Regions from separate parts of the Flammeovirga sp. MY04 genome, predicted to be linked through region 3. Evidence: riboswitches for the same ligand, from Rfam matches in the RefSeq annotation. Region 3 holds a riboswitch; each other region holds the start of a gene.
The links. Region 3 has a riboswitch for S-adenosylmethionine ahead of MY04_RS00355 (hypothetical protein). Riboswitches for the same ligand answer to the same signal wherever they lie in the genome.

Region 1 (8,114 bases), 2.1 Mb from region 3:
AAAATGCAGATGGGTGAGATTGTCAGGAATTTAGGTCTAGCTGGACAAATGGAAAAAACAGGTACACCAACTATGGGTGGTGTAATTATTATTGGTGCTATTGTTTTTCCTGTACTTTTGTTTGCTAATCTTCAAAATGTCTATATACAATTACTATTAACTACGTTATTGTGGACAGGGGCTATTGGCTTTATCGATGATTATCTAAAAAGAGTAAAGAAAAACAAAGATGGGCTTTCTGGTAAATTTAAAATTTTAGGTCAGGTGGGTTTAGGTCTTTTAGTAGGATTAACCTTAGTAAGTAACGAGGATGTTATGGTACGAAAATTCTCTAAAGGTATTAAGAGCAAACCTGTTTCGGAATTAGTTAAAGGACAAGATTATGAAGATATCAGATCTTTAGAAACAACTATCCCGTTTCTTAAAGACAATGAGATTAATTATTCAGAAATTCTACCTAATCAAACTGCTTCAAATGTTTTATACATCATTCTAGTGATTTTCATAATCACAGCAGTTTCAAACGGCACTAATATTACTGATGGCCTAGATGGATTGGCTGCGGGTACTTCCGCCATAGTCGCCACCGTGCTCGCCATATTCGCCTACCTTTCTGGTAACATTATCTTCTCCAATTATCTTAATATCATGTATATCCCACAATCTGGTGAGATCGCTATTTTCGCCACTGCATTGGTAGGTGCATGTATTGGATTCTTATGGTATAACGCTTACCCTGCCCAAGTTTTTATGGGAGATACAGGTAGTTTAGCTTTAGGAGGTGTCATCGCTAGTTTGGCGATTGTTCTACGTAAAGAATTGATGCTCCCTCTTCTTTGTGGAGTATTCTTGGTGGAAAATTTATCAGTAATGATTCAAGTATTTTATTTTAAATACACTAAGAAAAAATATGGTGAGGGTCGACGTGTCTTTTTAATGGCACCGTTGCATCACCACTATCAAAAGAAAGAAATACCTGAGCCTAAAATTGTTACTCGCTTCTGGATTGTAAGTATTCTATTAGCGATCTCTACAATATTAACTCTAAAAATCAGATAATTTTAATGAAAGATAAGTTGTTGGTACTTGGTGCCGGTGAAAGTGGAATTGGAGCTGCACTACTCGCATTATCAAAAGGTTTTGATGTTTTTGTTTCTGATTTTGGAAAAATTTCTGAAGAACAAAAAAAAACACTTAAAACTCATTCAATTCCATTCGAAGAAGGGTCTCATGATAAAGCACCAAGGAATCCTAAAATTGTGGTAAAATCCCCAGGCATTCCTGATACTGTTCCTATCATAAAAGAGTTGAAGGCGAATAATGCAAAAATCTATTCTGAAATTGAGTTTGCCTATCAATATACAGATGCCAAGATTATTGCAATTACAGGTACAAATGGAAAAACAACTACCACAAAACTTATCTATCATTTATTAAAGGAAAGTGGTTTTAATGTTGGTTTAGCTGGAAATATTGGAATTAGTTTCGCCAAAGAAGTTCTAGAGAACGACTATGATTGGTATGTATTAGAAATTAGTAGTTTCCAATTGGATGATATCGAAACTTTCGCTCCCGATATTTCTTTAATTCTTAACATTACTCCCGATCATTTAGATCGTTATAATTTTGATATCAATCAATATGCTGATTCTAAATTCAGAATTATTGAAAATATGTCGATGAAAGGTAGTTTTATCTACAGTGAAGACGATCAGAATATCAAAAAACATCTAAGTAAGAGAAATATAAAGCCTTGGGCCATCGGTTTTGATCACACATTCTTTGAACAAGGAAAATTAACTATTCCATTTAAAGGAGATAGTTATTCCTTTAATCATTTACCTCTAAAGGGGCCACATAACGAATGGAACATGAGTGCTGCAATTCTAGCTGCACTATCTGCTGGAGTTTCTCCTGAAGATATTCAAGATGCATTACCATCTTTTGTTGGAGAACCTCACCGATTGCAATTTGTCAAAGAAGTCAATCATATTAAATATATCAATGATTCCAAGGCTACAAATGTAGAAGCCGCATTCTTTGCGTTACAATCTTTTGATACGCCTATTGTTTGGATTGCAGGTGGTACTGATAAAGGCAATGATTACAGTATGTTACACGATGCAGTCGAAAGAAGAGTGAAATCTATTATATGTTTAGGAACTGATAATAGTAAATTATTGGCTGCTTTTGGAGATCAAAAAGTAATGATTGAAACCCAAAGTATGGAAGAAGCAATATCGCTAGCAACAAATGCTGCAGATACTGGAGAGGTAGTTTTATTATCTCCTGCTTGTGCAAGTTTCGACCTATTTAAGAATTACATGGATAGAGGGGATCATTTTATTGAGGCCGTTCAGAAATTATAAATAATGCATGGAAAAGCTATTAAATAGATTAGAGGGAGACCGTATCATATGGGGTGTAATGATCACATTATCGATGTTTTCGATATTGATTGTTTACAGTGCTACCGGGTCTTTAGCCTATATGCAAGCAGGTGGTGATAATGAGCATTACTTATTACGTCATTCTACCCTTGTCATTGTTGGTATCATTGGTGCTTACGTTTGTCATAAAATAGATTATATTTACTATTCTAGATTATCAAGATATGCACTTTTACTATCAATCCCATTACTGTTATTTACTTGGTTCTTTGGATCGGAAATAAACAGTGCTTCTCGTTGGATCGAAATCCCTTTTATCAATTTTACTTTTCAGCCTTCTGATTTAGCAAGGCTTGCACTAATCGCCAATATGGCTTCCATGCTTTGGAAAAGACAAAGAGATATTGGAGAATTTAATAAAGCAATTGTCCCTCTATTAGTATGGACAGGTATAATTTGTGGATTAATAGGTGTTTCTGATATCTCTACAGCCTCTTTGTTATTCCTCACTATTATGCTTCAGTTATTTATCGGGCGTGTTCCCGTTAAATACTTATTTATGTTGATAGCGATTGGTTGCCTTGCGGCCTTGTTTGTTTACCAATTTGGTCAAAGAGGTGGTACTGCAGTTTCTCGTTTATCTTCTTTTATGAGTGAAACTGAAATACCTTATCAGGCAGAACAATCTTATATCGCAATTTCAACTGGTGGAATTTCAGGTAAAGGTATTGGAGAAAGTACTCAAAGAAACTTCCTACCTCACTCTTATTCTGATTTTGTTTTTGCCATTGTGGTAGAAGAATATGGTTTAATTGGGGCTTTAGTAATTATAGGACTTTACATTACCCTACTTTACCGGGGAATGGCAATTGTCGCTACTAGTCAAAAAGCATTTGGTGGTTTATTGGCAGCTGGTCTTACCTTTAGTTTAATACTCCAGGCATTTGTACATATGGGCGTGGTCACAGGATTGCTTCCATTAACTGGTTTACCTTTACCATTAGTAAGTATGGGTGGTACCTCTTTATTGTTTACAGGTATGACCATAGGTATTATTCTAAGTGTGAGTAAATCTACACAAGAAGATTCTGAAGAAATCAGATTAAAAAGAACCGAGAGATCCAAAAAGCGTAAAGGATATGATGGTATTAATCGTCCTAAAAACGTTAGAATGAATTAAGTTTAATATAATCTTACATCAATTACTTGTTGTAATTAAAATATACATTCCACAACGACAATTTGATAAATGCATCAGATTGTCGTTTTTTTATTACTATAAGTCAAGTATAAAATTGGATCAATACCATTCACTACTTGTTTATATAAACCACATATCAAAAGATAGATCAAATGGTACGTAGTTTTTAATCGATAACTCACATCACGAATTAGGAGACAAGAAACTTAAAGAGATATATTGAGTGTTGTTCTGATACTTTCCCGTTAAACCTGATATCTTTTTTATTTGTAATTACACTTCACATGACCCTCAATACGACTACTACTATAAAAGACCATTTATATGGTTTAAGAGAGTGCATTATCGATCAATTAAAAAATAACATAAAAGGTGAATTAGAAATTCTTCATCAAACTATACATGAACTATGTAAAATTACAAGTTCAACTTATGGATTTATAGGTTTGATTGATCAAGACTTGGAAAAACTCAATTACTCCAACTTGATAGAATGTACCTCATTTCAAAATAATATACCGATGCTTGGTAATGGCCCTTTAAATACTTCCTCAATAGCAGTAAAGTATTTGAAATTGGCTCATGGTAAACAACTCCCCTTTTTTAGTTATGATGAAGATAAGTACAGAACACAAGCAAGCTGGTTCTCATTTTTATTAATCCCTATATTTCATCAAAACCAACAAATTGGATTAATTGGTTTATGTGATAAGAGAGAAGGATATTCAAAAAACCTATTGCGATCTATCAATTTATGTTCAACTGCGATCTATCATGTTATGCTTCAACAAATAGAAAAAGTAGATATGATGAAAGCTTTTGACCTAACCCCTCCATCAAGATTTTTTTGCGATAAAACCATTTACGATATCATGTCTACCATAGATGAAAATGGTACAATTGTACTCTCTAACATTATGTGGAATGAATGTTTTGGTTGTAAGAAGAATCAAATCCTTCAAATGATTATGCATCAAGACCATCATTTGTTTTTCAAATTAATGGAAGATGCACAACGCTCTGGCTTTACAGAAAGTGCTATTGTTCGAATGATAAAAAACAATAAGATTCTATACCTAAATATGCGTGTCATTAATCTTAGGAAGCAAAATCAAATTCAGATCATTGCTCAAGATGTCTCAGAAAGATATACCAAGAAAGCTAAAATAAAATTACTCTAATTCTGATTTAATTCTTTCTAATAATGAGTTTCCATAAAGTTTTGGTAAAGAATGATCAGATCGACCTCTTAACCCCATCAATTTTTCGGCTTGTAACATAGTTAGGTTTCTGTATTTTACTTCTTCTGAAGTCGATACAAATTGATTGCTTAGTACTTGATAGCACTCTTTTAATGTTAATTGAAACGGTTCTTTACTTGCCATAATTTTAAATTATAGTGTTATAAAATTCAACGAACATCAAGAAATAAGGGAGGTGATTTAGTTTTTTTGTCTAGAAATCGACCACATCATTTTTACCACCGTGGCTACTTTGCTCGGTTGGTACCTAAAGGTTCTTGATGATTATTGTGCAAGATTAAAATGATAATTCTTTAATTCCAAATCATTAAACTTGATTAACAAAAACATTTCATTTTTTTTAAAGTTGATGATTTAAGACACTACTCCCTCACAAAAAAATAATAAACTTTAAGTCTCCTTTTTATTTCAACACTGATTACCTAACTTAAAGTATTCTAAATAACATGAAACTTAATCTTTACATAGTACCCTTATTCTTATCAATTCTTTTTTCATGCTGTGAAAATCCAACTATTGATGATGAAAATAATCAACCTTATCCCCTAGAGTTGCCTTCACATTTTGGAAGAAATTTTGTATTACCAGAAAACAACCCAACCACTACAAAAGGCGTGGAATTGGGTCGAATGCTATTTTACGATACACAACTTTCCAGAGATCATTCTACTTCTTGTGGAACATGTCATCAACAATCCTTATCATTTACAGATGGAAAAGCTTTAGCCGAAGGTATTCATGGTCGTGTAGGTGAATTTAGTAGTATGGCTATTGTGAATGCTATGTGGCAAGGAAAATTTTTCTGGGACGGAAGGTCTGGTAGTTTAGAAGATCAAGCTTTAGGCCCTATCGAAAATGTGCTAGAGATGGACATGACTTTGGATGAAGTAGTTGAGCGTTTACAATCAGACCCTAAATATCCTCCGATTTTTGAGAAAGCTTTTGGCAGCGGAGTCATTACTGAAGAAAATATTGGCAAAGCAATTGCTCAATTCGAACGTACTTTAATTTCAAGTAATTCTAAATACGATCAGTACTTAAAAGGAAGTTACATTCCTACCGAAGAAGAGTTATTAGGTATTCAATTGTTCTTTACTCATCCAGAACCAAGTATAAACCTAAGAGGTGGAAATTGTGGTGATTGTCATTTAAATATTCTAACCTCAGGTGACTTTAAAGGGTTTAGAGGGTTCCATAATAATGGTTTGGATGACGATGATAATTTAAAAGAGGGCCTTTCTGATGTAACAGGGTCTGAGTTTGATAAAGGAAAATTTAAGGCACCGAGTTTAAGAAATATAGCTGTTACTGCACCGTATATGCATGATGGCAGATTCAATACACTTGAAGAAGTTTTAGAGCATTATAATGAACATGTAAAGGATAGTAAAACTTTAGATGCCCTAATTAGAGAAGGGAGCAATGAACCTATTTTTCCTGGTGATCCCGTAAAATTGCATTTAACAGAAAAAGAGAAAAAAGCTATCCTCACATTTTTAAATATGCTTACTGATGAGGATTTCTTAACCAACCCAGCTTTCTCAGATCCTTTTATTAACGAATAATCCATCTAAATAATCGTTTACAAAAAGTACAATTTGATATAAAATTCTGCATTTTTGTTATGTATCACTTAAATAAGGAAATGATTTTCTCTTTTTAAGTGAGCTGATAACTTAAGTTCAACAATGATATTGAATTTTAAAGTTTCGATCTGTCATTAATATTTCCACATTATCAATTATACCAATGAGTTTAGAAAGAGATTTACAGAAAAGAAGTAACGGAGTATGTGAATTATGTGCTTCAGAAGAAAATGTTTCCCCTTTTTTAGTAGAACCAAAATCTTCTAAAGATATTGAAGACCATGCTAATTTATGTCAGCATTGTCAAGATCAAATTCTTGATAAATCTAAAATGGATGCAAACCATTGGAGATGTCTAAATGATAGTATGTGGAATGAAAATCCTGCGGTTCAGGTATTGGCTTGGAGAATGTTGCAACGTTTAAAATCTGAAGGATGGCCACAAGACCTTCTAGATATGCTTTACCTTGATGAAGAAACATTGAAATGGGCAGAAGCAACTGGAGAGGGTGTAGATGATGAAGATAAAGTAATCCATAGAGATGCAAATGGAGCAATTTTAGAAAATGGTGATTCTGTTGTTCTAGTAAAAGATTTAGTAGTTAAAGGAGCGAATTTTACAGCTAAGAGAGGAACTGCGGTTCGAAATATATCTCTGGTACACGACAACCCGGAACATATCGAAGGTCGTGTGAATGGACAACATATTGTTATTTTAACAAAATTCGTAAAAAAATAATAGTATTCTATCGTCTTCATATAATTTGACGAAGATATACAAACAATGAGAGCGTTTATATTTCGGTATAATCGCTCTCTTTTTTTCTGTATTTGAATTGTTGTAGAAGTTTGTTCAAAAAATATCCAACAAACTTCAATTATTTATATAGATACTTGAAATAGTTACAATTCTCTTTTTATGAATAAGTAATTCTAGAAATAGTACAATTTTTGTCAATGAATTTTCTCCAAAATCAAGTGGTTATTAACATATTATCTCTAAAACATAGCTTCTTTAGTTCATTCAAATTAACTATTTACAAATATTTGTAACTATTTATTCAAACTCTCGTTACTAATACCATAACCGAAACAATTACTAACTACTAAAACCTACCTTATTTTAACTAACTATTAATAACTAAGTCGCTATAGAAACAATAATTTTTTAAAGCAAAAAAAAATATTAAACCACGTTTAGTGGGCGTATAGTGACTCCCTTTTTTCTACCCCATCTACTAACATAATATTATATATTTACCTTAAACGTGGGCACTAAAGTGTCCACGTACTTTACCCCCATTATCATCAATAAAAATATTATTTGTTGCTTTATACGGTAGAAGAACCCATATAAATTTTATTTGGGGACTTTAAAAACCTTAAATTTTAGGGACATTTATGTCCTAAATCAAAACACAGTAGAAAGATAAACCTATTCTCTATGGAGGATAGGTTTTATTTTTTTAAATTGTACTACAAAGTGATTTGCACATCGTTTAAATTATCCAAAAATGAGTTATGCTGTCCAACCCGGCGATACGTTATATAGTATCGCAAGAGCACACAATTTATCTACAAATCAATTATTAAGTCTTAATAATTGGAGTACACCTCCAACTCTACAAATTGGTCAAAATATTATTGTCAATAATACTATTGAGAATAGTTCAAA
Region 2 (8,114 bases), 2.0 Mb from region 3:
ATCGGCGATGTAAGGAACTTAGAGAAGGTAACTGCTACAAGCATTACAATCAAAATGATAATAATGGCTGTGTAGACAAAGGTTAATATCAACCCATTTAGACCACTTTTGATTTCATCATAATCAATCTTTACCACCAAACCCCATTTAGTCGTTGGAATGTAGTTCCAATAAGAGATTGTTTTCTTTCCTCTCCAGTCAATATCATAACCGAAGTCTTTGGAATCACCTTTAGCTGCTTTTTGTATAGCTATGTTTTTAGGGTCACCTTCACTAATTACTTCTGTGAGGAGATTTTGGCTACTTTTTAATGGGGAAATAATTGTTACATTCTTTGCTGCACCTTCAGACATTCTAGACAATAGAATTTCTCCTGTGTCACCAAGTCCAGTTCTATTTTCAACGATAGGATAGATGTTTTTTTGCAGGGAGTATAAGATGATAACGTGACCTAATTCACCATATCTTGATTTCATTCTAGGTGAGACAATATACATATGCACTCCTTTTTCTGTGTTAAAAGGTTCAGAGAAATATGTTTTTGTTTTCGCCTTTTTGATGATTTTTTCAAATGTTTTATTTCTATCACCTACAATTACAGAAGCAGGGAAAGTATAACTGGTATATAAAACACTACCTCTATCATCAGAAATAATAATATTAGAGTATCCGTTAACGATTTGTTTTGGGAATAAATCGTTATCTAACGTTCTTTTTATAGCGTAATAAGTGGAATCCTTATATGCACTTGATTTAGTTTTGAATAAGTACTTTAATTTAGTCGTAGAAGAAACAATCAGAGCAGATTTAGATATATACTTTAGGTTTTGCTCGAGTAATTTAAACTTCTGATCAATTTGTTCAGATTTTAATGTACTGATAACATCAAAAGTTTCAGAGTAACGCCTTTCTACGGAATCTTCTGTTTGTATATAAGAAAGAAAACTGATAATTGCTACTGTAATGGTAACAACCATAAGCATAATTATCGTGATCTTAGTACGTATCTTTAAATCTTGAAAGAACATATATAAATAGATTTTCTGCTTTTCTTATTAATTATCTTCTGTGAACCATATGGTTACTTTGTCAAGAATCTCTCTGTCATCAGGTGAAAAACTCTTGAAAGATGCTAATTCAACAACACCCACTAAGTCATGTTCTGAGTCAATAATAGGGGAGATCATTAACGATTGAGGAGAAGCATCTCCTAAACCTGATACAACATTAATGTATTTTTCAGGAACATTATTAGTAATGATAGATGATTTGGTTTTGGCAACTTGTCCAGGTAGACCTTCTCCTAATTGATAGGATAGTTTATCGTTATCAGGAAGAAAGAATGCAAACCCTCTTGCATATTCTAATATTGATTCGCCTTCAATTTCTTTTAGTTTATAATAAATACCAGTGCTTACATTAAATTCTTTACAAATAGCATTTAGTAACTTTTGATCTTTATCAGCTGCATCATTACTATCTACAATAGCTGCATGAATATTATTGCGAATAAGTTGAGAGCGTTCTTGGATAGCATCTTTTCTTTCTTCTTCACTTTCTTGATTTTCCTTGTTGTAATACTTAGGAACGTAGATGATCTGATCTTCAGGATCTTTCATCAAGTCTGAAATCAAACGGAATAAGAAAAAGAATAAAATGGCAAATGTAAAGCCTAATGTATAATATGTTGGATTAGCAACTTCTCTTATTTGACCAATGATTTTATCATCAGTAATTTCTAAGCTCGTTAATATTAAATTCGGTAGCTCATGAATATCCCAAATGGAATAAATACACATGAATAAGAAAACGATACCTAAATAAATATTGAAAGGTTTAGATTTGTCAAAGATAAAGTATATACAAGCAGATATAAAAGTAAGATCGAGGAATCGAATAGAAAGTAAATAGGTTTCTCTATTGAATTGCTTCGTGTCCAAAATTCCTACTAGTGATAAGATATTTGGAAACCTCATTTCTAGAAATATTATAGCTGTAAATAGAACTGCTAAAATACCACTAATGATAATGCCATATCGTCGGATATCTGATCTCGACCCTTTTCTTCGAATATTTGTTTTTTTCTGCGTTGTTTTCAAAATGCTAAGAAGGTTGCTTGAAAATATTACACAAGATTTTATTTACTAACGTTTATTTTTGCTGAGCCTTGTATAAACGTAGTAGAAAATTTTTAATTTTTTCTGATTCAAGGCATAAATCGATGTCTGTTATAGCTTGTGCCGATTGAGGCATTGTCGCCATAAGACTTTCATCAGGATCTTGAATTATTGTATAACCACCTTTGTCTTTGACAGATTTCATGCCCTCTGCTCCATCTTTGTTTGCTCCAGAGTACAAAATACCTATCATTTTTTCTTTAAATGTGTAGGCCGCTGTATGAAAAGTCAGATCTATAGATGGTCTAGAATTATTGATCAATCCCTCAGTAGAAAGAGAAATAGAATTTCCTAATTCTATACACATATGGTAGTTCGCAGGGGCTAAATATACCATCCCTGGTCGGATAGTTTCTTTATCCTGTGGTTCAATAATCTGTTTTTTACTGCGGATAGATAATGCTTCAATAAATCCGTGTCTTACATGTTTTAATCTATGTAAGCATAAAAATATAGGAATTGGAAAATCTTTTGGTAAGTCGGCCAATAATTGGGTGATTGGCTTAAAGCTACCAGCAGAGCCCCCTATAACGATACCCTTGTAGGTTTTCTCAAAAACGGATTTATCTACATTGAATAGCATAGAGGAATTATTCTTTTATTTTTTTGTAAATTTTCTCCTCGTTGTTTACAACGACAAATTTATTGGCAATATCACACCATATAAGTGACTCTTTAGATCCTATTGCTAGATTGCCATATTTGAATAAACTGTTATGAAGCTTTTTCAGTACTTCGTTTTGAAGTGTTTGATTAAAGTAAATCATAACATTTCTACAAAGAATTAAATCGAATTTAGAGAAAGGATTACCTTTGACTAAATCCTGTACTCTAAACGATACTCTATCCAATAAGTCAGGGTTTACATAATAAAACCCATCTCTTTCAATAAAATAATCTAATAATGCAGCCTTACCACCATAGCGCTCGTAATTGGATTGATTCAATTCCATATTCTTTGCACTAATAGCTGCTTTTTTTGCTCTCTGAATTATAGACTTATCAATGTCTGTTGCAATAATAGTAGCTTTATCAAGAGCGTTTGCTTCTTTTAGTAGTATGCACATAGAAATAACCTCTTCACCAGAAGAACACCCTGCGTGCCAAATACTTATTTTATCATGTTCATTTAAGACCTCAGGAATGATTTCGTCTCTTAAGGAAATCCAAAAAGTAGGGTCTCTAAACATCTCTGTTACATTAACAGTAATCTCAGAAACAAATTCTTGAAAAAACTCAGGTTTATCTTTAAACCTTTTGATTAATGCATCTACGGATGAAAATTTATACAACTCAACAACTCGGCGAACTCTTCTAGTAAACGAAGACATTGCGTAATTTTTGAAATCATAATCAAAATTATCGTCTAAATATTGGGTAAGCCTTCGCAGCTCTGCAATTTCAATCTCACGTTGCATAATAATTGGTAGTAGAAGATTAAAAAATCTATAATTGGTAGAAATAATAAAAATCCTTTTTTCATGAAGTTACGAAAAAAGGATTGAAATATGATTTTTTGAAGAAATTATCTTCTTGATTTTACCAATTGAGGACAGTCTGCATGTTGATCCATTACTTCATATTTCTTTCTTTCTTTTTTGAAATAAGAAGATGATGCATTGCCGTATTTGTTAGAGCAAGAAAAAGCGAAAACTCCTAACAATAATAATGCACTTGCGGATAAGAGTCTTTTAGTAATATTTTTCATGTTATTTGATGTTCATTATAGACATACATTATCCAAACGGATATACGCCAATGCAAAATCAAAATGTGTGCCTAAAATTATAAGACTACTCTTTTTTTATTTTTTTGTTTGAAAAAAGCTCTGATTGCCGCAGCAATTTTATAAGTCTCCACCAAAAATCCATCATGACCATAAAGAGAAGTGATTTCTTCATAGGTGACATTTGGAATATGTTGCGTAATAAAACGTTGCTCAGATACAGGGAATAAGACATCACTAGTAATGCCAATTACCTGAGTGTATGCCTGTATACTCTGAAGTGCTTCTTCTAAAGATTTACGGTTTCTACCTAAATGATGACTGTCCATTGTTTTAGATAAAGTCCAATAAGAATAAGCGTTAAATCTTTTAGTTAATTTATCACCTTGATATTGCTGATAAGTAGATGCTCTGTAATTATCTACTTTATTTACGTCTTTTTCAGATTGAGTTTCTTCATAAGTGCTATAGTTTCTATAAGATAACATAGCAATAGCTCTAGCAGCCTTTAAACCATTAACTCCGGCGTTATCACTTTTGTCTCCCCAAGTAGGATCAGCTTCAATTGACATCCTTTGTGCTTCATTAAATGCAATACCCCAAGCAGAATGTTTAGAGTTTGTTGCACATATAATAAGGTTTTCCATCATTTTGGGATGCATCACTGCCCATTCTAAAGCTTGTTGCCCTCCTAAAGACCCTCCGATTAAGGTATTAATAGATTTAATGTCCAAATGATCTCTTAAGATATTTAAAGAGTTGACAATGTCTCTAATCGAAATGTTAGGAAATGAATCATAAAAAGGTTCTTTGGTTTTAGGGTTTATAGATGTAGGTCCTGTAGAACCATAACATGATCCTAAAACATTTACACATATAATAAAGTGATCCTTGGGGTTGAAGATAGCGTCTTCTCCAAAAAGTCCATTCCACCAGTCAAAAACATCGGCATTACCAGTAAGGGCATGACATACCCAAATGACATTGCTTTTGTCTTGGTTTAACTGACCGTAGGTGTAATATGAAAGGGTGAACCCTTCTAAACTTTCCCCAAATTCCAGATCAAATTTTTCTTTGTATGTATAATAATGCTGTTGCATTTATTGCTCTTGATTACGAATGAAATAAATGAGACACAAAAAAAGACTTCAAATAAAGCCTAAATCAAGGATACAAAGATTGGATAAGTAGTACAGAAGGCATCTTCATCACGTTCCGATATTTGCTTATAGTTCCTAAAAATTTAGGCTAGGATGTAGCACCTTTTCATTATTTATGATGGTTGCTAGAGGGTCTTTGAGCCTAGTCTCTTGCCTCTTCTTTATAAACACTTACGTCTTTAGAAGATGTAAATGGTATGCGATTTCAAAATAAATGTAGAATTTAGAAAAAAACAAACCCTTACCTCTTTATTTACGAGAAGTAAGGGAAAATGATTGTTTTTTTTGAAATATTATAATTCTACAATGATTCCGATTGAAGGTTGTAATAAACCGTTCGTTGTTTCAATAAACTTAGGAACGTATTTGCTTGGGTCGTTAGGATCTACTACAGGATTACCCATTTGATCAATTTCTGTAGTCAATATTGGCTGACCTTTCGACTTATAATTATAAATGTTTTGGATATCCAAGAAGAAATTGATACTCCACTTATTGAAATAGTAATGTTTGTCAACTCTAACATCTAATTGATGTTGTGCATCTAAACGTAACGTATTGATCTGTGAGTAATCTCTAACTCCTCTACGCTCTGCATCCCAAACTTGTCTGTCCATAGATGCGTCAACATCGTATGGAGTATAAGGAGTACCTCCAGAGTATAACCATCTAGCTCCGATCTCCCAATTTCTTTTTAGTTTTTTACCACCAGTTAAGGATACAATGTTTCTACTATCCCAAGAAGAAGGTGCGTATACATTTGGATCTGCATTGGTAAACTCTGACTGTACATAAGTATAAGCTAAGATACCATAGAATCCTTTGTAGAATTTTTGCTGAGCCAAGAATTCAACACCTCTAGATCTACCCAAAGAAGTACTTGTTACTGCTTCAGAACCAATTACACCAAAATCAGCACCTAAATTGGCCAAAGAGATTTGGTTATTAATTGAGTATGGATATTGATCGTATAATTTTTGGAATCCTTCAACAGTGAATTTCAAGTTCTTTTCAGGGATTTTATATTCTAAACCACCCACTAATTGTTTGTTTCGGATATAGGTTAAGTCATTTTCTTTGTTGACAAATTTGCCATCTTCTTTATATCCAAGCGTGGTATAAGTCGGTAACTGATAATAGATACCTGTATTGAAGTTTAAACTCCATCTTGGAGTGAACTGATATGAAGCTGAAAATCTAGGAGAGAACTGATCTAATAAATTACCCATAGTATCTGAGTAATCATTCGCGTCTACTCTTGCTCCTAATGATAATGTGACTTTATCACTTGCTAATTTCTTTGAAACTGTACCAAACGCTCCCCATTTATTTAAAGGAAGATTACTATCAAAAGTAATGGTCTTTAACTGATCGTCATCATAATCATATAAAGTCTGGAAAGTTTTATTGGTATATGTAGCGTATTCATAATTCACACCGTATGAGAATGTGAATCCATTATTTGTGAACGTTACACCCTCTAATCTAAATTTATTTTCTGCTTCGGTAGAGTTGTAATCGTAAATTTTTGCTTGATTTCTATCGTTGCCAGGATGTTTGAACTGATTGTTGGTTAACATATTTCGAGAAGCTACAAACGTAAATGTTGAGTTGTCTCTAAAATGTTCATATTTCGCCCCGATAGTATAATTCCACTGATTTTGTTCAGGTAAATTATTTAAAGTATAAACGTTTTGCTCGTAATCTTCATCTGTTGGTTCGCCAGGTGAATCTGCCAATTTAAATTGGTCGATAGCACCTAATCCTATGATTGATATTTTGTTTCTTTGATTGATGTCGTATTTATACTTTAATTGGAAGTCATTGTAAGTAGGCAAGAATGGTAATCCCAATACACTAAACAAGGCTTGTAAATAAGATTGTCTCGCTGATACAATAATTGATGATTTATCAGTTACAGGTCCCTCGAATGTAATACCAACATCCGATGTTCCTAAAATTAAGTTAGTTGTATGCTGATCTGTTCTTCCGTCTTTTTGTGAAAATTCCATCACTGATGATAAGGCATTTCCACGACCTGATGGATAGGCACCAGAATAGAATTCTACATTTTCGATAAAATCAACGTTGATCATTCCAACCGGACCACCTGATGCTCCTTGTGTAGCAAAGTGGTTGATGTTAGGAATTTCAATTCCATCCAAGTAAAAGCGATTTTCGTTAGGAGCACCACCTCTAATTAATATGTCGTTTCTAAATGAAGCCGTAGATGCTACACCAGGAAGTGATTGTAAAACTCTTGAAATGTCTCTATTGGCACCAGGAGCTCTCTTTACTTCTGTTACACCAATACGTTGAACAGATACAGGACTTTCGTCAGATTTGTAAAAGCCATTGGCCACAACTTCCACTTCGTTTAGTTCTTGAGTGGAAGGTTTTAATTGGAAATTGACCTGTGCAGGTCTAGAGTTGGTAACTTCTACTTCTTGTGATGCAGGGGCGTAACCAACGTAATTAACTACAAGGTTATATAAACCCGGTTCTAAACCTTTAATTTCATAGTTACCATTGTCATCTGTTGTGGCTCCTTTTGTTGTGCCTTGAATAACTACCGTAGCGTAAGGTACAGTCTCATTTTTTGGTACCTCTGTCACTTTACCTCTAACAATACCACTTTGAGCGAATAATGATGAGGAGATGATAAAAATGCTGAATAATGTTAGAAAACTTTGTTTCATTGTGTTTTGCTTTAGTCCAATTCATTAACACTTGTAAAGATGAATTGTTTTAGTTTAGTGTTTGTTTAAACAAATAATTTTAAAACAACACTAATTACCGATTCGAAAGTATTTGATTATGAGTTAAAAAAAATAGTAATCATTGATAAATAAATACAGTAATAAGTGGTCGGGAAAAATTAGAGTTCAAGTGTTAGTAAAATTAAATGCAAAGAAAGGTAACTTTAAGTGATTTTTGAATATTTTAAGAATTAATTTATTGTTACATATGACTAGTTTTTTGTTGTTCAGAACTTTAAAAATATATTTGATTTTTTGATATATAAACAATTAGATTAAGTCATGAATATTG
Region 3 (8,114 bases):
AAGCGTTAACTTCTTCTTCAACATAGAGTGCTTCACAGCCGCTTGCATCACAAAGAAACCTTCGTTTCTACCTTGTGCAGTTACTGTTGGACCTGTATATCTATTATTAATTTGAAGCTGAGTAGATTTCGATAATCTAAATGTATTATTAAAACGGCTACTCCAGTTAATACTCTGTCTACTAAAATCTTGACCTTCTAACTGTCCTTCTACTTTATAATCAAACAAGCTACCCATAATATCCATGGTCCACCATTTAAATGGAGAAAGGTTTACAGATGTTTCTAATCCTAAAGCATAATCAGATCCTACGTTTTCATAAGTATGTAAGATCACTCCTTCTGACCATACTTTCTGAACTCTTTCCACTTTATCGTGCGTCATTCTGTAATAGGCATCAAAATTAACTGTTGCTTTCTCACCAAGATTCCACAAATATCCAAAATCGAAGGAATCGATATTTTCAGGTAATAAGTTCGGGTTACCTTGTCTTACGTTGAACGCATCTTGCCATGTCACGAAAGGTTCCAAATACCAACCTCTAGGTCTTTCAATTCTTCTTGAATAGCTCAACATCAATTGGTTGTCTTTCGGCAAACTATACGATAAGTGAACTGTAGGGAAAATGTTCCATTGATCGACCGGATAGTCTTGCTCCTGACCTACCACTGAAACATTTCTCCCTGTGTATTCAGCTCGAACACCACCTTGGTAACCCAATTTCCCCAGCTTACCGGAATAGATACCATATAAGGAGTGTATCGTCTGTGTGTAGTTTGTGGTGTAACTAAAATCTTGTTGGAAAATATAGTCGCCTGTTGTAGGGTCTAATTGATACACTTCGTTAATATCTTCTGCTGCATTCCAACGTGTTTGCCATCCGGCTTCGATTTTATCAGTTGCACCGATAGGTAAAGTATAATCTAATTTAGCTCTTAATCTACCTCCAGGTCCTACTTCAGAAGAACGTTGTCCCGATGATGGTATTTCTACAACAGAACCATCAGGGTTTTTAGGTAATAATTCGTTTTTCGAAGACTCTGTCATGTCTCTTCCACCATAATCTACCATGGCATCAAGTACATGACCTTTCTTATTAAATTTATGTTGATAGGCTAAGTTTACGCTGTAATACAAGCCTCCTCTTTCCCATTGTTCACTTGAGATATATCGATTTTCATCAATTGGATTATTGGAACCACCTATGTTTTTATATTCATAGAAATCGGCATCCATTCCACCATACATTTTAAAATCACCTACTTTACCAGATAACTTGATAAAATCATTATCAGAAATCGAGTATTCAACACCACCTTGAAGTCCCATCACCTCGAAAGTACGCTCTCTTTCTCCATCAGAAATAATGTAAGATGTTGTGTCTCCCGCTTGAGTAATACGTTCAGATTTTAAGGTACCCGGACCCGGTCTTTTATTGTAATTGGCACCTACATAGTAGCTCCATTTCTTCTTTCTAAAGTTTAACAGGAAATCTCCTCCTAATCGGCCATAACGACCTACATTTACGTTGGCTACGCCACTTACACCTTCTAATTTATTTTTCTTAGTAATGATATTGATAATGCCTGCCGTTCCATCAGGGTCGTATTTGGCAGATGGGTTAGTTATTAATTCAATATTTTCGATAGTTGAGGCTGGAATTTGTTGTAAAGCTTCTGATGCATCCAATACAGAAGGGCGACCATCAATAAGTACGGTAAATCCAGAACTACCTCTCAAACTCACGTTACCATCTCCATCTACATTTATAGAAGGTACATTTTGTAGTACATCTACCGCAGTACCTGATAAAGCCGAGAATTGTGAGCCTACATTGACTACCTTTTTGTCGATGTCATAGGTCACCGTATTTTGGGTTCCAACAACTTCTACAGCTTCAAGTACTTCAGCATCTGTAGTCAGTACTACATTACCAATATCTTTAGAGTAATTAGATTTATCGATCACTACATTTTCTAGAATGCTTTTTTGGAATCCGATAAAAGTTACTTCTACCATATACGTACCTTCGGACAAGTTCTTTACGACGAACTTACCTCCTTCAGTAGTTACGGTACCACCTACAAGGGTGTGCGTATCTTTAGTAAATACACTTACAGTAGCATATTCTACCGGTACGTTTGTTCCGTCCTCGGAAACAGAACCGATAATGACTCCTTTCTTAATGGGGTTGTTGTTAGCGAAAACCGTTGAAAGGAAAATGAAAGTCAAAAATGTGAATAATTGAGAAGTTCTTTTAAACATGAGTTTACAGTAAATATTAAATCTGCTTCAAAAGTAGTAGGCAAATCTGTTTGAAATCTGAAGAGATATAGAGTTGATGATCTTTTATTCTTAAATCATTGATTTTCTTAACGTTTCAACATCTACTTTTTTGATAAAAACCACAAACACTTGTATTTGTTTATAGAAAAATCAGATTTCATTTTTACAATTCTGATTGAATTCTGTAGTTCCTCTTTTTATAAATTCTATTTGTTATAAACTTATTTGATAAAAAAACTTCAAAGACTTTTGTACTACTTTATTACATTTCTATATTTGCATTTGCAATCTTATCAAGAAAGGCAGAGGGATTGGGCCCTATGAAGTCTTGGCAACCTGCGCTCCTCAAAGCAAGGTGCCAACTCCCACCACGAAGGTGTTCGTGAAAAGATGAGTTTAACTCCATAAAATTTCATATTCATTGCATTGCAATACTGTCTATACTGATAAGTTCACGGATGAACCAAAATTTGGGCTGAGTGTTTTTTAGAAGTTTAAAACAGCATATTATTTCTTTTTGTCTACTGTTATTTTTAACAGGATGCTTTGAGCTACAAGAAAAGTTAGAAGTGACAGAAAGCGGAAAAGGTGATTATTCCTTTACTTTTGATTTTTCTCAGAGTAAAGATATCTTCAATATTATTTCTGCTTATAAAGACAAAAACGATCAACGCATTTTTGAACCAAAAAAATACGAAAAACCACTACAATTGCTAAGCCGAGAATTAAATACTCTTCCCGGTGTGTACAATTGTAAGACTTTATTAGACTCTACCCATTGGAGGTTAGGTATTCGTTTTGCATTTGTTGATATTCATGCATTCAATTCCGCTCTCTCGAAAATTAACCTCTCTAAGAAGGAGGAGGTTTTCATCAAAATGAAGAGAAAAAAAGCTGAATGGGTTCAGAATGTAAATTGGATGAATATCATCACATCGCAACTACCAAATTCTGATGAATCGAAGAAATTGATGTTGCAACAAGTGGATTCTGCTTCTTACAATTTCCATTGGAATCTGAACAGAAATATCAAAACTGTAAAATCCTATGAGATCGAACGAATGGGAACATCAGAATTGGTATTTGAAGGGAAAATTCCAAGCATTGAAAAAGCAGAGTATATCACTCAATGGAATGTAAAATTTAAATGAGATTATCATAAATAATAGAAATATGACCTATTTATTCACATCCGAATCTGTATCTGAAGGGCATCCAGATAAAATTGCCGATCAAATATCGGATTCAATTTTAGATGCTATGTTGGCACAAGACCCTACTTCACGTGTGGCTTGTGAAACTATGGTTACTACAGGTTTAGCTGTAATTGCTGGAGAAATTACGACAAAAGCATATGTTGAAATTCCAGATGTTGTTCGTGAGACTATCGACAAAATCGGATACAATAAAGAAGATTATTACTTTGCAGCTCACTCTTGTGGTGTTCAAGTAGCATTACACAGCCAATCTCCAGATATTGCTCAAGGTGTAAACGTGGGTGAAGGTGTAGATAAAGATCAAGGGGCTGGTGACCAAGGTATGATGTTTGGTTACGCTACTAAAGAGACGCCAAGCTATATGCCAATGGCACTTGCTTTCTCTCATGGTCTAGTAAAAAGATTAGCTGAAATCCGTAAAACTCAGCCTGAATTAATCGGTTATTTAAGACCAGATGCTAAGGCTCAGGTAACCATTGAATATAACGAGGACAATACTCCTAAAAGAGTACACACTATCGTTGTTTCTACTCAGCACGATGAGTTCCCAAATAAATCAGACGATGATGCATTGGCTCAAATCGCAGAAGATGTGAAAAAACACGTTATTCCTGCAGTTATTCCAAATGCTTTAATCGATGCAGATACTATCTTCCACATCAACCCAACAGGTAAATTTGTTATTGGTGGACCTCACGGTGATGCTGGCTTGACTGGACGTAAAATTATTGTAGATACTTACGGTGGTAAAGGTGCTCACGGTGGTGGTGCATTCTCAGGAAAAGATCCATCTAAAGTAGACCGTTCTGCTGCTTATGCTGCAAGACACATCGCTAAAAACTTAGTAGCTGCAGGTGTAGCCGACGAAGCTTTAGTACAAGTGGCTTATGCTATTGGTGTTTCTACACCAGTATCATTGAACGTACAAACTTACGGTACTTCAAAAATAGACAAAACAGATGCTGAAATTTCAAATATCGTAAACGAGCTTTTCGATATGCGTCCTAAGGCAATTGTTGATCGTTTAGGTCTTACTAACCCTATTTTCTCTCCAACAGCTGCTTATGGTCATATGGGACAAGAACCATATACAAAAGAAGTTGAATTGGAGATCAGAAATATCGAAGAAAAAGACGGTAAGAAAGTAACGACTACTACAATCGAGAAAAAAGAAGTAGAATTCTTTACATGGGAGAAACTAGATTATGTCGATAAGATTAAATCTGCTTTCGGATTGTAATATTTTTCTATAAATAATATTATTTCTAAATCCTTGTTGGTAATTTCACCAACAAGGATTTTTTTATTTTACGATATATGCGTTTCACTCTTATACTTCTATTCCTATTATCTAACCTAATCACTTCTGCTCAATCAAGTGATAGTTTATCTATTCATCAAAAAACAAAAAATAGAAAAACTGTTGGCCTTGTACTAAGTGGAGGGGGAGCAAAAGGTATTGCCCATATTACTGTCATTAAAGTTCTTGAAGAATATGGTATTCCAATTGACTATATTACGGGTACTTCTATGGGAGCAATTGTTGGTGGATTTTATGCTGCAGGTTACACCACAGATGAATTGGAAATGTTTATCAGAGACCCTCAATTCCAAGATTGGGTATCAGGTAAAGTCAATACCGACGATCAATTTTATTTTGGTCGACAAGAAAGAGGAGCTGAATGGGTGAACTTTAATATTGAATATGATTCCATTTATGGTTTATCATGGGATCCCACAATTATCCCTACTGGCCTACTGAATTATAACCTTTCTGCCCGCCTTTTTAAACGCTCCAAAGAAATTGATTACGATTTCGATAATCTAGATGTTCCCTTTAGAGCCGTAGTATCAGATATCTTCGAAAGAAAAGCCATTGCCGTAGGTGAAGGAGATTTAATGAGTGCTATCCGTGGATCTATGGCTGTACCATTGGTCTTTTCTCCAGTAAAAATCCAAGATAAATATGTATATGATGGTGGTATCTACAACAACATCCCTGTAGATGTCATGAAGGAAGAATTTAATCCCGACATGGTCATTGCGGTAAACCTTGGTGCACATGATATGTTTGAAGAATATCCATATGATAGAGATGAAGAACTTATCAAAGGCAATGTTTTAAAGTTCATTGTCATGAATAACACCTACCCCAAAGAACTTGACGATAAAGAAGATATTTATTTAGGTGTTCCTGTTGATGAATATTCTGCAGCTGATTTTACTCCGGTAGACTCTTTGCTGGCTATAGGCGATCGGTATGCTAGAACAATGATCGACTCTGTCGTTAAAGTCTATGGTGATGATCAACCAAAAGTTAAACCTCGACCAAGTCGTTTCAATTCGTTATATGATCCACAAGAGGAAGTAGTGAGCCATGTAAACTTAGGTGATAATCTCAGTTTTGGTCAAAGATTATTTGTGAGAAACATTGTAAAGCCTAATCGTAGAAAAAAGGCATCCATGGAAGACCTCTATCAAGGGTACAGCATGCTACTTTCTAACAATTACTTCAATAACCTTGATGCCTATTTTTATTACGACAGCTTAGATGATGACGCTAAATTGCATATTGATGTAGTTCCAAATAAAAAGGTTCGTCTCGGTGTGGGTGGTAACATTGCAACGAGAAACATAGGTCAGTTTTATGTAAATGCTCAATTCAATGTCTTTACCAGATCATTAAATACGGTAAGAGTGAATGCTATGGGTGGATCCTTCTACAACTCTTTCCGTGCTGAAGTAGAGTCCTTATATGCTAAAAGACTTCCATTCTCATTAGGAGCAGAATTTATTCATAACCGATGGAATTATGCCAATGCTTCTGAACTCCTTTTCGAAAAACGAAATAGTTTAAACACCCTTCGAAAAGACAATTACTTTGGCGGTAAAATTAGCACAGCCCTAGGAAGACAATATAAAATATATGGTTTTGGAGGTTACTTCTGGAATGAAGACAATTATGATCAGATTTTCCTAGTGGATGCAGGTGATGGTTCCGGAAATCAAGTTTCTACCAATTTAATAGGATTAGACAAACACAAAGGTTTCCTATTTGGTGGAGCTTGGGAAGCAAACTCCCTAAACCGCAAACAATTCCCTGATAGAGGTCGACACGTCAAAGTTTCAGGAAAATACATTCTTTCTGATAATGATTTTCAGGTAGAACTTTCAGAAAAAATTAGTGGATCAATAAATAGAGATTGGTTTACACTTCAGGCACAATATGAACAGTATTTCAATCTTAATTTTTTAACTCTTGGTGTAAGAGGTCATGCTACTTGGTCAGATTATCAGCCTTCTTTCAGTACACCTTCTTCTGTAGCCAATGCACCTGCCTATTATCCTTTAGTGGATTCTAAAACCATATTTAATTTTACATTTAGAGGTCCTCGATTTGTTGCAGGTGGTATAAAATTAATGAAATCTGTATTCACCCCTAACCTTCAATTATTAATGGAGGGACATATATTCACTACAGACACAAGGTATTCATCTGACAAATTCTCTGTTGTTCCGGAAGTGACAAAACACTCTTTTTTCTCTAGTGAAAGCACAGATTATGCCGCTTCAGGATCTATCATTTATCACTCACCCATAGGCCCATTAAGCTTTTCAGTAAGTCACTATAACGAAAAAGACTACGAGTTGATGTTCTTATTCAACATAGGTATTATTCTTCATAATAAGAGGATGTTGGAAGAGTAAAAACTAGTGAAGAGCGATGAGTGAAAAGTGAAGAGCGGAGGGAAATTGGTTTAAATTAAAAATGAAAAGTTAAAAATGAAAAACGTAGTTAGTTAAACTATTCGTGGGTGGTTCGTGTACCTCTCTGCCTAAAACGAGCGTTGACTCAACATCTCATGTTTTTTACTTTTCATTTTTAACTTTTAACTACCAAAAGTATCTAAATTGAATAACACGAAAAACTTCAAAGTCCACTTACAATAAACGAGCGTTGACTCAACATCTCACGTTTTTCACTTTTCATTTTTAACTTTTAACTACCAAAAGTATCTAAATTGAATAACACGAAAAACTTCAAAGTCCACTTACATTAAACGAGCGTTGACTCAACATCTCACGTTTTTCACTTTTCATTTTTAACTTTTAACTACCAAAAGTATCTAAATTGAATAACACGAAAAACTTCAAAGTCCACTTACATTAAACGAGCGTTGACTCAACATCTCACGTTTTTCACTTTTCATTTTTAACTTTTAACTTAAAAACAGTTGCTGTTAGATTGATATAACAAAGAAATCTCTGAAATTCACTAACATAAACAACCCTTCACTTAACTCTAGTTTCTTGCAAGCATTTGCGAACGATGACTATCTAGTTTGATAAACGTAAACAACATCATTGTAAATGCCCAAAGGGAGGATCCTCCATAACTGAAGAACGGTAATGGGATACCGATTACAGGAAAAATACCGATGGTCATTCCCATGTTAATCATAAAGTGAATGAAGAATACGCAGGAGACGCAGTAGCCGTAGACTCGTGCGAATGTAGATTTCTGTCGTTCTGCTAATATAATTAATCGTATAATTAAGGCGGCAAATAGGCCTATTGTAATTAAACTTCCAATCCATCCGTGTTCTTCTC
Region 4 (8,114 bases), 800 kb from region 3:
TCTCTGTATGATCTGGACAAGCAGGGTAACCTGGAGCTGGACGAATACCTTGGTATTTCTCATCAATCAGATCTTCATTATTAAAGATCTCATCTTTTGCATATCCCCAAATTTCCTTTCTTACTTTCTCGTGCATCAATTCGGTAAAGGCTTCTGCTAAACGATCGGCCAATGCTTTCACCATGATACTGTTATAATCATCATGATCTGCTTCGTATTGTGCGACCAACTTATCTAAACCAATACCTGCAGTTACCGCAAATCCACCAATATAATCTTGCCTACCTGACTCTTTAGGAGCAACAAAATCGGTTAAACAGAAGTTTGGCTTACCTGCAGCCTTTTTATTCTGCTGCCTTAAATGACATAACAATTCTGTTTTCTTAGAACGATCTTCCTTAAAGAATATCGAATGATGATGATCAGCATCTGGTAATTCAACATCAGTAGCTTCGAAATCATACAACTCGATGTCATCATCATTAACACTGTTCGCAGGGAAGAAACCAATTACAGCATTGGCTTGTAATAATTTTTCATCAATGATCTTTTGGAGCATCGCTTTAGCATCTTTGTAAAGATCTGTCGCTTGTACACCTACGATTTCATCTTTTAAGATTGCAGGGAAACGACCAGCCAATTCCCAAGTTTGGAAGAATGGAGTCCAGTCTAAATACTTTGCAATTTCCTCTAAGTCATATGCTTCGAATACTTTTGTTCCTAAGAACGATGGCTTTGTAATTGATGAAGTTTCCCAATCAATAGCCAATTTATTCTTACGAGCATCCTCGATTGAAATCAACTTTTTAGCACCTTGGCGTTTAGCATGAGACTCTCTCAATGCAGCGTATTCATCTTTGAATTCTTGAATCACCTCTTTAGTGTATTCCTTATTTTCAGAAGTATAAGCTGAAGCAATTGGTACTGACTTAGAAGCATCTAATACGTGAACAACTGATCCTGAATAATGAGGGTCAATTTTTACCGCCGTATGTACTCTTGAAGTCGTTGCCCCGCCAATCATTACTGGAATATTCAGTTCTTGACGTTCTAATTCTTCAGCAACGTAAACCATTTCATCTAATGATGGAGTGATCAAACCACTCAATCCGATAACGTCTACTTTTTCTTCAACAGCTGTTCTAATAATTTTATCCAACGGCACCATTACTCCAAGGTCAATGATCTCGAAGTTGTTACAAGCTAGTACTACACTTACGATATTTTTACCTATATCGTGTACATCACCTTTTACGGTCGCCATCAAGATTTTGCCGGCAGAAGATGAAGCTGATAATTCTGGATTATTGGCTTTCTCTTCTTCAATATATGGAATAAGAATCGCTACCGCCTTTTTCATCACACGTGCAGATTTTACTACTTGAGGAAGGAACATTTTACCTTCTCCAAATAAATCACCTACTACGTTCATACCATCCATCAAAGGACCTTCGATCACTTCAATTGGACGAGCGAATTTCTGACGTGCTTCTTCTACATCTTCATCAATAAATTCTACTAAACCTTTAACTAAGGCATGAGATAAACGTTGTTCTACTGGATTTTCTCTCCAAGATAAGTCCACCTCTTTTTTCTTACCTTTTGATTTTACTGTTTCTGCAAAATCAACTAAACGTTCAGTGGCATCTTCTCTTCTATTCAAAAGAACATCTTCAACATGTTCTAATAAATCTTTTGGAATTTCTTCATACACCTCGATCATACCTGGGTTCACAATACCCATGTCCATACCTGCTTTACCAGCATGGTATAAGAAAGCGGAGTGCATGGCTTCACGAACCGCATTATTTCCTCTAAAGGAGAATGAAATGTTGGAAACACCGCCACTTACCATCGCATGTGGTAAGTTCTCTTTGATCCATTTTGTGGCTTTAAAGAAATCAACTGCATAGTTGTTGTGCTCTTCGATACCAGTGGCCACTGCCAAGATATTCGGATCAAAAATGATGTCTTGAGGTGCAAAACCTACTTTATTGACTAGAATATCATATGATCTTGAACAGATTTCTTTTCTTCTCTCGAAGTTATCTGCTTGACCATCTTCATCAAATGCCATGACAACTGCCGCAGCACCATATTTTTTGATGGTTGTTGCTTTATAAATAAAGTCCTCTTCTCCTTCTTTCAAAGAGATAGAGTTGACAATACCTTTACCTTGCAATGTTTTCAGACCTGCTTCAATAATTTCCCATTTTGATGAATCCACCATAATCGGAAGCTTGGCAATATCTGGTTCAGAAGCGATTAGATTTAAGAAACGCGTCATACATTCCTTAGAGTCCAACATCCCTTCATCCATATTGACATCAATTACTTGAGCACCACCTTCTACTTGGTGTCTTGCAATTTCGATAGCAGCTTCAAAATCACCATTTTCAATCAAACGACGGAATTTAGCAGAACCTGTTACGTTGGCTCTCTCACCCACGTTAACAAAAATACTTTCCGGCTTGATCGTTACAGGTTCTAAACCACTTAATCTTTGGTAAGGTGCTTGAGTTGGAATTTCTCTTACCTTAGCTTTGCTGAAGGTCTCCGCAATTCCATTAATATGGTCAGGTGTTGTACCACAACATCCACCAATAATATTCACTAATCCATCAAAAGATTCTAAGATTTTACTCATCTCTTCTGATGTCTGATCGTACTCACCAAATTCGTTAGGAAGACCCGCATTTGGATAGGCTGAAACGTTGGTATCAGCAACACGAGATAATTCTTGAATGTATGGACGAAGTAAATCTGCGCCTAATGCACAGTTCAACCCAACACTAAATAGATCCGCATGTCTGATAGAGTTCCAGAATGCTTCTACTACTTGTCCGGATAGCGTTCTACCCGATGCATCTGTAATCGTGCCAGATACCATCAATGGTAAACGTTCACCTTTATATAAGTTAGGAAATTCAGTTTCTCTCCCTTTTGGAGCTGCGGAAACTACCTTGCCTTCTTCAACATCAGTAAAATATTTATCTGCAGCAAATAAAGCCGCCTTACAGTTTAGTGTATCAAATACTGTCTCGATTAAGATTGTATCCGCTCCACCTTCTGCTAGACCTTGTACCTGTAAATAATAAGCTTCAACAAGATCATCAAAAGTAACCGCTCTATAACCTGGATCGTTTACATCTGGAGAAATAGATGCCGTTCTGTTTGTTGGTCCTACAGCTCCCGCTACAAAACGAGGTTTGAGAGGTTCCAATTCAGTGTACTCAGCAGCTGCTTCTTTTGCCAATTTTGCAGAGGCGTAGTTCAACTCATACACATCCGGCTCCATTTGATAATCGGCCATAGCGATCGTCGTACCACTAAATGTATTCGTCTCAACGATATCAGCTCCTGCTTTGAAATATTGTTTGTGAATATCACGAATAATATCCGGCTGAGTGATAGAAAGCATATCATTGTTCCCTTTCACATCACATGGGTGATCTTTAAATCGTTCACCTCTGTAATCCTCTTCACCTAATTTATGCTTTTGAATCATGGTACCCATCGCACCATCTAGTATGAGCACACGCTCTTTTGCTAACTCTCTGAGTTTTTTCGACATCTGATATTTTAAAAGTTACGTTTCACATCCTCTCCAATTGAAGAGTTAAAAACGTGCTTAAAAGTTACTGTTGAGACTTCCATTCCTGATTGAATGCTATAGCTCATCTTTCTCGGACACCTCCGAGGCGGGATTTGGCACCTGTAGCTGGGCGCAACGGTTGCCATGACATCTACGAGCCCGATCTCTTATGTCATTCGTGATAAGCACAGTGCAAATTAAATACAAAATGAAGAAAAGACCATATTTTATTGAATGAAATCGCCTTTTCGTCATCAATTTTAATACGAATACTTAATTTTTTTCAATTTTTTTAAATGTTCAATTTATCCAATAAACATAAGAGTATTTGATACACTTTATAAATTTAGAAATGGGTTGCGCAATCTGTTTCGAAACCTTTCGTACAGAAAAATAAAATCACGTTATCCGTAAATGACAACCGATTGCGCAACATGTATCGCAACATTCCGAAACTTTAAAAAACAGAAATCCAAAAATAGTACAACAATAGTCCACTTTTAGACAAAAGAACTGACTTACAACAATTTGTAATTCTATAGATTAAGGCTTAGAATTGTAAAAGACAAAAACATAGCTATCTACTGCGCAAAACTTGAAATGAATTATAATTTACTGCTATTACGTATTGTCTAAAAGTTATCTAGCTAGAAATTCTCTATTACAGTCATGTTTGATGAAATGACAAACATGCCCATTTTTTTTGCACATGTCCGTTACATGTCCATTTAAAACTACATTTAACTAATGAAAAAATTATTACGTTTCTTCAGTCTAATGCTATTGATGACCATAGCATTCACGTCCACATTGTATGCTCAAGAAAGAAAACTAACCGGGACAATTCTCGATGAAAACAAAACTCCTTTACCTGGTGTAAACGTGATTGTCACAGGAACATCAAAAGGTACAACTACTGATTTTGAAGGAAACTTTTCTATTCTTGTTTCAGAATCAGCCAAAACGCTATCATTTAGTTATATCGGATTTTTTGAACAAGTAGTTGAAATCGGAAATAAAACTAAATTCTCTATCATTCTAAAAGAAGATGCTAAACAACTTTCGGAAGTAGTTGTAGTCGGTTATGGTCAGATGGAGAAAAAAGATGTGACAGGCGCCATGTCTTCTGTTAAGGCAGAAGATTTTAACCAAGGTGTGATGTCCTCTCCTGATCAATTGATTCAAGGTAAAATTGCTGGTGTTCAGATGACTCCATCTTCTGGGGAGCCAGGTGCAGGTGTCAACATTCGTGTTCGTGGTGGTACATCATTAACTGCATCCAATGAGCCTTTATACGTTATTGATGGCTTTCCAATTGATAATACTGCATCAGACCCAGGTACTTCTGGTGTATATTCAAATTCTGCTAGAAAAAATCCATTGGCCACTATCAACCCTGCAGATATTGAGTCATTTGATATCTTAAAAGATGCTTCTGCAACAGCTATTTATGGAGCTAGAGGTGCAAATGGTGTCATCATCATTACCACTAAGAAAGGTAAAGAAGGTACTGCTAAAGTAAACTATGATGCTTACTTTGGAGTATCGACTATTTCTAAAAAATTGGGCATTTTAACTGCTGACGAATACCGTGCAGCTACTGCTGCCGAAGGGACTACTCCTCTAGATTTAGGAGCAAATACGGATTGGCAAGAAGTAATGACACAACAAGCAGTGACTCAAAACCATAATTTGGGTGTTTCTGGAGGAACAAAAACAACTCAGTATAGATTCTCTGTCAATTATCTTAACCAAGAAGGTATTATGATTAATTCGGGTATGGAAAGAATCGGTGCCCGTATGAACATCACTCAAAAGTTATCCGATAAAGTAACGCTTGGTGCCAACATGATGGGTTCATTCACTAAAAACAACAATCTTCCATACGGCGTTGGCGGTGCCTTAGATGGTGGTGTCATCAATAACATGATCCGTATGTCTCCACTCCTTCCACAAGACTATTCTTCAGCAAACCAATTGGAGAAGAACCCTTATATCATGGCTACGAATGTTAGAGATTTTACCAACACGCAAAGAGTTTTAGGTAATGCTTTTATAGAAGCTGAATTAATCCCTGGATTAAAAGGCAAATTAAATGTTGGTGGTGATTTAACTTCAGCAAAAAGAAATGCTTATTTACCTGGTACTATTGAATGGGTTGGTAAAGGCAATGGTAATGCAGATGTTCGTAATAATTTCCTTCATAACATGCTTTTTGAAGGTACTTTAAACTATACTAAAACATTTGGTGATACTAAATTGAATGCACTTGCTGGTTATACTTATCAAGCATTTGGATCGGAGTACAATGCCATAAATGCTACAGGATTCCAAGTAGATAATATTGCAGAATATAACCTTAATGCAGCTAGTGGACTTGTTATTCCAGATTCAAACAAAGAATCTAACAAACTGATTTCTTGGATTGGTAGAGCGAATGTGAGTTTTAAAGATAAATATGTCTTTACTGGTACATTAAGAGTTGACGGGTCTTCAAGATTCGGTGCAAATAATAAGTGGGGTGTATTCCCTTCAGTTTCTGGTGCGTGGAGAATTTCAGAAGAGGACTTCTTATCAACAAGCACAGTGTTTAGTGACTTAAAACTTCGTGCAGGTTGGGGTATTACTGGTTCTCAAGAAATTGGTAACTACCGTTCACTTCCTACTTTAGATGGTGGTAAATCGTTCAGTGCAGTAGGTATCGGATCGGGTGTAACGTATAACAATTACGCTAACCCTGATTTGAAATGGGAAGAAACTTCTCAAATCAACATTGGTTTAGATTATGAATTATTCGAAGGTAAAGTATTTGGTACTATCGATGTATATCAAAAGCATACAAAAGATTTATTGTTAGAGCTTCAAGCGGCTCAACCTGCACCTGTTGATGTATTCTTACAAAATGTGGGTGAATTAAAGAACCAAGGCATCGAACTATCAATAAATACAGTCAACGTAGCTAAAGATAATTTCACTTGGCAAACCGGAATTGTTGCCGCTCACAACAAAAATGAGGTATTAAATATTGGCGATTATGATCAAATACTAACGGGCGCTGTTGGTGGTCGTGGTCAGGTAGGTCAATTTGCCCAAGTTATTCAAAAAGGACTTCCTTACGGTACTTTTTATGGCAAAAGATACGAAGGACTTGATGAAAGTGGTAATGCGATTGAATCAGATGATCTTCATGTATTAGGACAAGCACTACCAAAATGGACTTTAGGTATCAATAACTCTATGACGTTCGGTAAGTTTGATTTTAATTTCTTCTTTAATGGTGCGTTCGGACATCAAGTATTTAATAACACAGCACTTGAATTCTCTTCTACTAATGATATCTACAGCGATCAATCTACTTATAATGTGATGAAAAATGCTGTAAATGAAGGAATCAGAGCGACAAAATACAATTCTAAATTTATTGAGGATGCTTCATTCTTGAGATTATCAAACCTAACATTCGGTTATACTTTCGATATGAACGAAGTGAAATTTGTGAAAAACTTGAGACTATATGTTTCAGGACAAAATCTATTTGTCATCACAAACTACTCTGGTTACGACCCAGAAGTTAATGCTCCTGCGGGAGGTACTCAAGTTCCTCCAATTGGCATTGACTATAACAACTACCCTGCTGCCAGAACATTCATAGGCGGTTTATCAGTTGAATTTTAATCCTCTCTTTTTACTAAAACGAAACAATCATGACAAAAAATAAATGGATCAAGCTTTTTGCAATGGCTTCACTAATCGGAGCTTCAGCTTGTACTAACCTTGACGAAGATCTTCATAGCTCAGTGACGGATGAGTATTTCCAAAATCCTGAGAATTTAGCCACTGCCGTAGCACCGATTTATGCTTCACTTAGAAGTTTCTATCATCATGAAAACTATTGGGGTTTTAATCAAGTTTCCTCTGATGAAACGCTTGTTCCTACAAGAGGTGGTGACTGGTATGATGGTGGAAAATGGCTGCAATTAAATGCACATACTTGGGATGCTACTCATCCTCACTTACCTGGTTTATGGAATGCTCCTTACACTGGTATTGCTAGAGCGAATGGTTTATTAGAAACTTTAGAATCTTTTAATGAAACGGATGATATTAAATCAACTAAAGCAGAAGTACGTTTCCTTAGAGCTTATTATTACTTCGTTTTAATGGATATGTTTGGTAATGTACCATTAGTTTTGGTATCAAAGCACGATGGTGATACTCCAGCATCTTCTCGTCCTGAACTGACTCAATTTATCATTGATGAATTAGAAGCTGTAAAAGATATTTTACCTGCTTCACCTGCATATGCTAGAGTGGGCCAAGGTGCAGCTTATGGTTTATTGGCGAAGATTTATTTAAATGCTGGTGTCTATTTACAAGATGGTTCAACTGTTGTTGCTCCAACTACTGCTCAATTAGACAAGGTAATTGAATATACGACCAAAGTAGAATCCCTAGGTTATAGCCTCTATTCTTCTTACTTAGAAACATTCAAATTAGGGAATGAAGAAGGGAATACAGA

Region 1: linked by a shared signal. The riboswitch ahead of MY04_RS08970 (hypothetical protein) and the one ahead of MY04_RS00355 (hypothetical protein) in region 3 are both predicted to bind S-adenosylmethionine.
Region 2: linked by a shared signal. The riboswitch ahead of metX (homoserine O-acetyltransferase MetX) and the one ahead of MY04_RS00355 (hypothetical protein) in region 3 are both predicted to bind S-adenosylmethionine.
Region 4: linked by a shared signal. The riboswitch ahead of metH (methionine synthase) and the one ahead of MY04_RS00355 (hypothetical protein) in region 3 are both predicted to bind S-adenosylmethionine.

What each region holds. Positions count from the first base shown of each region.
Region 1 is NZ_CP003560.2:2,214,380-2,222,493, forward strand. Features, by position in the region: gene mraY (phospho-N-acetylmuramoyl-pentapeptide-transferase) at 1-1,059, shown strand, start outside; gene murD (UDP-N-acetylmuramoyl-L-alanine--D-glutamate ligase) at 1,065-2,369, shown strand; gene MY04_RS08960 (FtsW/RodA/SpoVE family cell cycle protein) at 2,377-3,570, shown strand; gene MY04_RS08965 (GAF domain-containing protein) at 3,876-4,772, shown strand; gene MY04_RS08970 (hypothetical protein) at 4,764-4,976, opposite strand; SAM-I-IV-variant riboswitch at 5,029-5,122, opposite strand; gene MY04_RS08975 (cytochrome-c peroxidase) at 5,300-6,418, shown strand; gene MY04_RS08980 (PhnA domain-containing protein) at 6,603-7,178, shown strand; gene MY04_RS08985 (muramidase family protein) at 7,954-8,114, shown strand, end outside.
Region 2 is NZ_CP003560.2:2,090,800-2,098,913, reverse strand. Features, by position in the region: gene MY04_RS08450 (PAS domain S-box protein) at 1-983, opposite strand, end outside; gene MY04_RS08445 (GAF domain-containing protein) at 1,056-2,099, opposite strand; gene MY04_RS08440 (chemotaxis protein CheB) at 2,152-2,760, opposite strand; gene MY04_RS08435 (CheR family methyltransferase) at 2,768-3,595, opposite strand; gene MY04_RS08430 (hypothetical protein) at 3,703-3,885, opposite strand; gene metX (homoserine O-acetyltransferase MetX) at 3,963-5,003, opposite strand; SAM riboswitch class I at 5,127-5,233, opposite strand; gene MY04_RS08420 (TonB-dependent receptor) at 5,357-7,762, opposite strand; gene MY04_RS08415 (MmcQ/YjbR family DNA-binding protein) at 8,105-8,114, shown strand, end outside.
Region 3 is NZ_CP003560.2:102,244-110,357, reverse strand. Features, by position in the region: gene MY04_RS00360 (outer membrane beta-barrel protein) at 1-2,265, opposite strand, end outside; SAM riboswitch class I at 2,574-2,683, shown strand; gene MY04_RS00355 (hypothetical protein) at 2,856-3,437, shown strand; gene metK (methionine adenosyltransferase) at 3,460-4,743, shown strand; gene MY04_RS00345 (patatin-like phospholipase family protein) at 4,821-7,211, shown strand; gene rodA (rod shape-determining protein RodA) at 7,807-8,114, opposite strand, start outside.
Region 4 is NZ_CP003560.2:903,831-911,944, reverse strand. Features, by position in the region: gene metH (methionine synthase) at 1-3,574, opposite strand, end outside; SAM riboswitch class I at 3,675-3,783, opposite strand; gene MY04_RS03575 (SusC/RagA family TonB-linked outer membrane protein) at 4,343-7,270, shown strand; gene MY04_RS03570 (RagB/SusD family nutrient uptake outer membrane protein) at 7,300-8,114, shown strand, end outside.